Linked DNA regions of Rhodoligotrophos defluvii. The protein of the gene in region 1 interacts with the protein of each later gene in a pairwise test. Links are inferred from orthologs where the notes say so. Each region holds a gene or a part of one and is shown on either strand. Other genes may lie near its edges.

The links. Proteins that work in one complex are often made in the same cells at the same time.
Region 2: the proteins of E4P09_RS15455 (region 1) and rlmB interact in binary tests that used the Escherichia coli proteins (3 or more experiments, as listed by UniProt). The link is inferred for Rhodoligotrophos defluvii from one-to-one orthologs.

Annotation. Positions count from the first base shown.
Region 1 is NZ_SZZM01000003.1:244,861-247,782, forward strand. It holds E4P09_RS15455 (NAD(P)H-hydrate dehydratase), read right to left. Parts: upstream 2,246-2,922; coding sequence 755-2,245; downstream 1-754. Other genes in the region: tig (trigger factor), read right to left, coding at 1-66; E4P09_RS26040 (hypothetical protein), read right to left, coding at 496-639; E4P09_RS15460 (P-II family nitrogen regulator), read left to right, coding at 2,555-2,893. UniProt on the Escherichia coli protein: Bifunctional enzyme that catalyzes the epimerization of the S- and R-forms of NAD(P)HX and the dehydration of the S-form of NAD(P)HX at the expense of ADP, which is converted to AMP.
Region 2 is NZ_SZZM01000005.1:233,279-237,698, forward strand. What follows is about bases 25-2,844. They hold rlmB (23S rRNA (guanosine(2251)-2'-O)-methyltransferase RlmB), read right to left. Parts: upstream 1,937-2,844; coding sequence 1,112-1,936; downstream 25-1,111. Other genes in these bases: E4P09_RS20215 (helix-turn-helix domain-containing protein), read right to left, coding at 73-492; E4P09_RS20220 (hypothetical protein), read left to right, coding at 505-876; tuf (elongation factor Tu), read left to right, coding at 2,564-2,844. Also shown: more of tuf, read left to right, coding at 2,845-3,757; rpsJ (30S ribosomal protein S10), read left to right, coding at 3,826-4,134; rplC (50S ribosomal protein L3), read left to right, coding at 4,163-4,420. UniProt on the Escherichia coli protein: Specifically methylates the ribose of guanosine 2251 in 23S rRNA.

The DNA of each region.
Region 1 (2,922 bases):
CTGGGCGCCCACCACCACCTTTAGCTCGCGCTTCAGGCCCTCATTCAGGGTCTCGGTCACCTGCACGTCGCAATTCCTCGTTAGCTTGGGCACGGCACCGCGGGGAGCGGCCCGGCCAACCAATCAGCGGATCCAGATGCAGCCCGCCTGAAAACCTCGCCAATGGTGCGGGCGGAGGGACTTGAACCCCCACGGGCTTGAGCCCACGAGGACCTAAACCTCGCGTGTCTGCCAATTCCACCACGCCCGCAGGCGCGCAAGGCGTCTGGTCCGGCTGCATAGTCGGGCGCCTCTATAGCACAATGACTTTTCGCCGCGCCAGAGCGCAAACGCGCTTAATTCATGACGGTGCAGAACAAGCGCGCCGAGCCGGCATTGACCGTGATCTCGAACCGAAGGTCACGTCTATAGTCGCGTCATTGCCGCGCTTGACGCGGCAATCCAGGGGCCGCGAAGGAAGCCGAGCCTGGCCTCCCGGGACGCATCGTGCCGGGTCTAGCGTCTGATCATCCAGGCCAGGCTTGCGACATAGCCGGTGAAAGCCAGGGCCGTGACCATGGCGGACATCGACGGCTCCCCGTCGCTGAAAACCACAAGCGCAAGCAGGCCGGCACCCGCTGCCGCCGCAACCTTGACCATCGAGACATCTCCCTTTCCGCCTTGTTCGCTCCGTTTTGAAACAGGCGGGCACAGCTCAGTCATTTTTCAACCGCAATTGAGCAAGACCTGCGCCAGATTTGGAGAGCGCTCTATCTTAGCCCGCCATGAGCTTTGCCAGGGCGACTGGCACGAGCTCGGGCAGGTCCTCGGCGATCAGCCCTGGCCCGAAGGCCGCTGCCGCTTCGCCATGCAGCCATGCCGCCATGGCTGCTGCCGGCCAGGCCGGCACATGCTGGGCGCACAGTCCCAGGATGAGCCCAGCGAGAACATCCCCGCTGCCGGCCGTGGCGAGCGTCGGGGGCGCGTTGGTGTTGACGGCGCAGCGCCCGTCAGGCGCCGCGATGACCGTGTCGGGCCCCTTCAGCAGTATGATGGCGCCGGAGCGGCGGGCCGCGGCGATCGCGCGCTCGGTCTTCGCTCGCGTGGTGTCCCACAGGTCTCCGAACACGCGCCGAAACTCGCCCTCATGGGGGGTCAGGATCACCCCTCGATCAGCACGCGCTTTGATGGCCGCGAACAGCGTCTCCGGCTCTTGGGCGAAGACGGTGAGCGCATCGGCATCCAGCACGACCATGGCGCCGCTTGCCAAGCAGGCCAGCACCTTGTCTCTGGTGCTGTTGTCGATGCCTGCTGCAGGCCCGATCAGCACCGCGTTGCGGCGCTTGTCGCCAAGCGCCGCAACCAGCGCTTCCGCATCGCCCGCTTCCAGCAGCATGATCGCCGTCAAGTGAGCGGCGAGCACGTCCAGCGCGGCCGCCTCGCCCGCCACGCTGACCAGGCCCGCACCGACACGGAGCGCGGCACGCGCCCCCAGCCGTGCCGCGCCGGTGTGCCACTTGTCGCCCGAGACCACGACCGCATGGCCGCGAGCGTATTTGTGCCCATCCGGATCCGGCCGCGGGATGGCATCCGCCCACACGGCCGGGCCATTCTCGAACTGGTTTGGCGCTATTTCATTCAGCACCATGTCGGGGATGCCAATATCGGCGAGGTGGACGTCGCCGCAACAGGCCCGCCCCGGCATCAGCACATGTCCAGGCTTCTTACGGAAGAAGGTGACGGTTGCCGCCGCCCTGACCGCGACACCCCTCACCTGCCCTGTCTCTCCATCGATGCCGGATGGCATGTCTATGGCCAGAATGGGCCGCCCGCTGGCATTCGCGCGCACGACCGCAGAGGCGGCAGCCCCGTCGAGAGCCCGCGACAATCCGGCGCCGAACAGGCCGTCTATGATCAAGTCAGCGCTGTCGAAGCCTCCCTGCTCCAGCGTCGCTACCGGACCGGCCCATGCCGCGGCCGCCTGGGCCGCATCGCCCTTGAGCTGCTCCATGGAGCCGAGCAATGCCAGCGACACGGCTGCGCCACCCTCGACCAGATGACGCGCCGCCACGAAGCCGTCGCCGCCGTTGTTGCCCGGGCCGCACAGCACCAGCACCCTGGCACCGGGCCAGCGTGCAGCCGCAAGCTCGGCCACTGCCGCCCCCGCGCGCTCCATCAGCAGCAAACCCGGCGTACCGGCGGCGATGGTCAGCCGGTCCGCCTCATACATCTGCCGGGGGGTCAGCAGGGCACAGCGGTTCTCCATCCGATACCTCGCCAAGCGTTGTTACATCGCCACAAGAAGAGTTGCGCATGATCGCAAGACCGTCGTGGCTAAAATGCAGCCAATTGCCTATTATTTCACCAGAGAAGGTGCTGCCCGGCGGGGCTCGTGGCGCCGCACGGAGCGGGACGAAAGGCTGGAAACCTTGTTTTCCGGTACTTCATGATCGGCGCGCCCCGTCTGGCATGGGGGCTGCATTCGCTAGTGCCGAGCATTGCGATGGCATGCTGGCCGCCGGCCATGCCGGAGGACGGGATCTTTCCTGGAGAACGAACTTTAAGGACGGGGCGTATGAAGAAGATTGAGGCGATCATAAAGCCGTTCAAGCTCGACGAAGTGAAGGAAGCGCTCCAAGAGGTCGGGCTGCAGGGAATAACCGTCACCGAGGCGAAGGGGTTCGGGCGCCAGAAAGGCCATACCGAGCTCTATCGTGGTGCTGAATACGTCGTAGACTTTCTACCCAAGGTAAAGATCGAGGTGGTGCTGCCTGACGAGCTGGTCGAAAAGGCGGTGGAAGCGATCCAGAATGCGGCGAAGACCGGCCGCATCGGCGATGGCAAGATCTTCATCTCGACCGTTGAGGAAGCGATCCGCATCCGCACCGGAGAAACCGGCACAGACGCCCTCTGACAGGAGGATCTGGATCATCGGCGTCTGCG
Region 2 (4,420 bases), on another replicon or contig:
ACCAATAAATCGTATATACGTTGTACGTGCGACAAAACGAAGGCAGACCGCGGATGGTTCCGTGCTTGTTTCTCACCCATCGTTCTCCGAGCTCAGCTCCTCGACGGGGATGGCGTGAGCGCCGGCCCGGAGCCGCACGCCGGGCTGGCCATGGTTCAGGAATTCGATGCCTAGCTGCTCAAGGGCAGTTTGGACCCTCAGCACGTTATTTAGGCGGCTGGTCAACTGTTCGCTTCCTTTCGCCTCCATATTGCGAACGGTATTCACATCCACTCCGGCAAGCCTAGCGAGATCGATTTGACCAATCCCAGCCAAAGCCCTGGCGGCTTTTAACTGATTTCCACTTACGAGCACGTCATCCACCAAAAAATTGGGTATGATACACAATTTCCTTGACCGCTGATCGCTCAGCAGTATGTTGGGTATTGTACCTAGCATACACGTTGCCAAATTGGCAACGTGATGTTTAAAGCGCAACAGCCGTTTGGACAAGGGGATGATGCCATGATCAATTGGGTGGACCTCGGCGTTAAGGCGGACCTTCTGGAGTACGTGGATCAGGTCGTTGAACAAGTGCCGGATGAGAAGAAGAGAGCTTGGATGAACAAAGGGGATGAGCTAACCGACGAGTTAGTTATGGCGATTACCGACGCTGAAATTGAAAACGAGACCGACGCGTGGGCAAAGATTGCGTCGGCGTTTCTCGATCTAGATGAGTATGTCCAGGAGGCTGTCGCTTATCTCTTCCGCCACTACAATGTGGCCCTTCCAAAGGAGCTGTGGCAAGTGGCGCCAAGCCATATGCAGGAACTCCAGGCGCAAATCGATGACTGGGAGCCGTCGACCGATGACGGCGAACCGGCGCTAGCGGCCTGACCCTTCTCAACGCCTTCGAGACCCCGCCTAAATGGCGGGGTTTTTCTATGCCCAGCTCCTGACATCAGACTGACATGGACCGGCGGCAGGTGGATGTCTCGCAGAGGCGTTGGAAATTTTATCAGGATATCAGCCACTTATTGGTGCCGGCAGCAGGGCTCGAACCCGCGACCCCCTGATTACAAATCAGGTGCTCTACCTGCTGAGCTATGCCGGCGCCGTGTGTCCTTGGCGATCAATCTCGTAAGCAACCCTGCAGTGTCAAGTCGCAATCGCTCCCGCCCGGAGCCTTGGCTCGAGCGGAGCGGCTGACGATATAGAGCGCGATCGCTGCTGCGGTCGAGACGTTGAGGCTGATGATCCGGCCGGGCAGGGGGATTTTCGCCAGAAGATCGCAGCGTTCGCGGGTGAGCCGGCGCAGCCCTTTGCCCTCGGCGCCCAGCACCAGCGCCAGCGGCGGCCGCAGGGGCGCCGATTCGAGATCGCCTTCCGCTTCGCTGTCGAGGCCGATCGCCGTGAAGCCCTTGCGCTTCAGCGCATCGAGGGCGCGTGCCAGATTGGTTTCCCTGACGATTGCCACGTGCTCCAGGCCGCCGCTTGCGGCTTTGGCCAGTGCCGCGGTCATGCCGGGACCATGCCGCTCGGTGGTGACCAGCGCATGCGCACCGAACGCGGCAGCCAGGCGGATCACCGCCCCGACATTGTGTGGATCGGTAACCTGGTCCAGCACCAGAATCACTCCCTCGGCCGGGATATCTTCCAGCGGCAGCGGCGCGAGGGGCAAGGCTTCGAGCACCAGGCCCTGATGCACCGCGTCCGGGCCGGTGATCCGGTCGAGAGCCTGCGGAGGAACGACCTCTACCGCGAGCCCCTCCGGGAGAGCGGCCGGTAGACGCTGCAGAGCGTTCTGGCTTGCCCAGAGCTTCGCCAATCGCCGCCGCGGATTCTTGAGTGCCGCCTCGACCGCATGGCGCCCGTAGATGAGCTCCTGCGGCCGCGTGTCCTGCCCGCGGGCGGCCGCTCTCTCTGAGGGGCTTCCCTGGCGGCGAAAGCGGCTCACCGGGAGGCCTCGCGGCCTTGTCGCGCCCGGGCTTGCGCCCTTCCGGGATCGGCGGCTCGGCAAGCGTTGGAAAGAACCATGAATTCTCTTCGCGTTGGGGTTGACAGGCCAATCGGCCATCTCCATAACACGCGCATTGCTTCCCGGGAAACGGTCCGGGACGGCTTCTTGCGCTCTATGCACGGGCGACATGTGGCACGGAGGGGTGCCCGAGTGGTTAAAGGGGACGGACTGTAAATCCGTTGGCTTAGCCTACGTTGGTTCGAATCCAACCCCCTCCACCAGGCCGATGTCGACCGGTGCCGCAGTCCCGCCACGGGGCGCCGCCTCGGGCCTTGCGCCCGCGGATTCGACGCTCCGGGCTGTTCGGCATTCGGCACATGCAGAGCGCCACGAGCCGGCCAGGCTGCACCCGGGATGGACTGGCGCTGATCGCTCGTCGCGCCGCCCAGCCCTCCGGCGCAGTGTGCGGGTGTAGCTCAATGGTAGAGCAGAAGCCTTCCAAGCTTAAGACGAGGGTTCGATTCCCTTCACCCGCTCCAGTTTCTGACCATGGGCTCAGCGGCACCAGGCGCCACCTTCGGAGACAAGAAGCCCCTGAGGGCTGAATGACAAGGACAGTTTGAGATGGCCAAGCAGAAGTTTGATCGTACGAAGCCCCATGTGAACATTGGGACGATTGGTCATGTTGATCATGGGAAGACGTCGTTGACGGCGGCGATCACGAAGGTTCTGGCCGAGACGGGTGGTGCGACGTTCACGGCCTATGACCAGATTGACAAGGCGCCGGAGGAGAAGGCGCGGGGGATCACGATTTCGACGAGCCACGTGGAATATGAGACGGGCAAGCGGCACTATGCGCATGTGGATTGCCCTGGTCACGCGGACTACGTGAAGAACATGATCACGGGTGCGGCGCAGATGGATGGAGCGATTCTGGTTGTGTCTGCGGCGGATGGTCCGATGCCGCAGACGCGCGAGCACATTCTTCTGGCGCGGCAGGTTGGTGTTCCGGCGCTGGTTGTTTACCTGAACAAGGTTGACCAGGTTGATGATCCCGAGCTTCTGGAACTGGTTGAGATGGAGGTTCGGGAGCTTCTGTCGAAATACGACTTTCCCGGGGACGAGATACCGGTGATTTCGGGCTCGGCGCTTGCGGCGCTGGAGGACCGGGATGCGGATGGGATTGGCCGGGCGTCGGTTCTGAAGCTGATGGAGGCGGTGGATTCGTACATTCCGACGCCTGAGCGTCCGAAGGACCAGCCGTTCCTGATGCCGATCGAGGACGTGTTCTCGATTTCGGGGCGCGGGACGGTTGTGACGGGCCGGATCGAGCGCGGTGTCGTGAAGGTCGGCGAGGAAGTGGAGATTGTCGGGATCCGCGACACGCGCAAGACGACGGTGACGGGCGTCGAGATGTTCCGCAAGCTGCTCGATCAGGGCGAGGCGGGCGACAATATCGGTGCGCTGCTGCGCGGCATCGACCGGGACATGGTGGAGCGGGGCCAGGTTTTGTGCAAGCCCGGCTCGGTGAAGCCGCACAAGAAGTTCACGGCGGAAGCCTACATCCTGACGAAGGAGGAGGGTGGACGTCACACGCCGTTCTTCACCAACTACCGTCCGCAGTTCTACTTCCGGACGACGGACGTGACGGGTGTTGTGACGCTGCCGGAAGGCGTCGAGATGGTGATGCCGGGCGACAACGTGTCGATGAGCGTTGAGCTGATCACGCCGATCGCCATGGAGGAGAAGCTGCGCTTCGCCATCCGGGAAGGCGGCCGCACCGTCGGCGCCGGCGTCGTCTCCTCCATCGAAGAGTAAGTGAATCGAAACCAGCACGTGCTCCCGGGAATCAACTCGGGAGCATGCTGCATCGCGGGTCTGAAACTATGCAGAGACAAAATATCCGCATCCGGCTCAAGGCGTTCGACCATCGCATCCTCGATGCGTCGACCCGGGAGATCGTGAACACCGCGAAGCGCACGGGCGCCCAGGTGCACGGCCCGGTTCCGCTGCCGACCCGGATCGAGCGGTTCACCGTCAACCGGTCGCCGCATATCGATAAGAAGAGCCGCGAGCAGTTCGAGATTCGCACTCACAAACGGCTTCTCGACATTGTCGACCCCACCCCGCAGACCGTCGATGCTCTGATGAAGCTCGACCTGGCGGCCGGTGTGGATGTCGAGATCAAGCTGTAACGCCCGTTCAAGCGAAAGGACCAAAGCGATGCGGTCAGGTGTCATCGCGCAGAAACTTGGCATGACCCGGATCTACACCGAGGACGGCCGTCAGATTCCGGTGACGGTCCTGAAACTCGACAAGTGTCAGGTCTTGGCGCACCGCACCCAGGAGAAGGACGGCTATACGGCTGTCCAGCTGGGCGTGGGTACGCCGAAGGTAAAGCGGGTCACCAAGGCGCAGCGCGGCCAGTTTGCGGCCGTGCAGGTCGAGCCGAAGCGGAAGGTGGCGGAGTTCCGCGTGAGC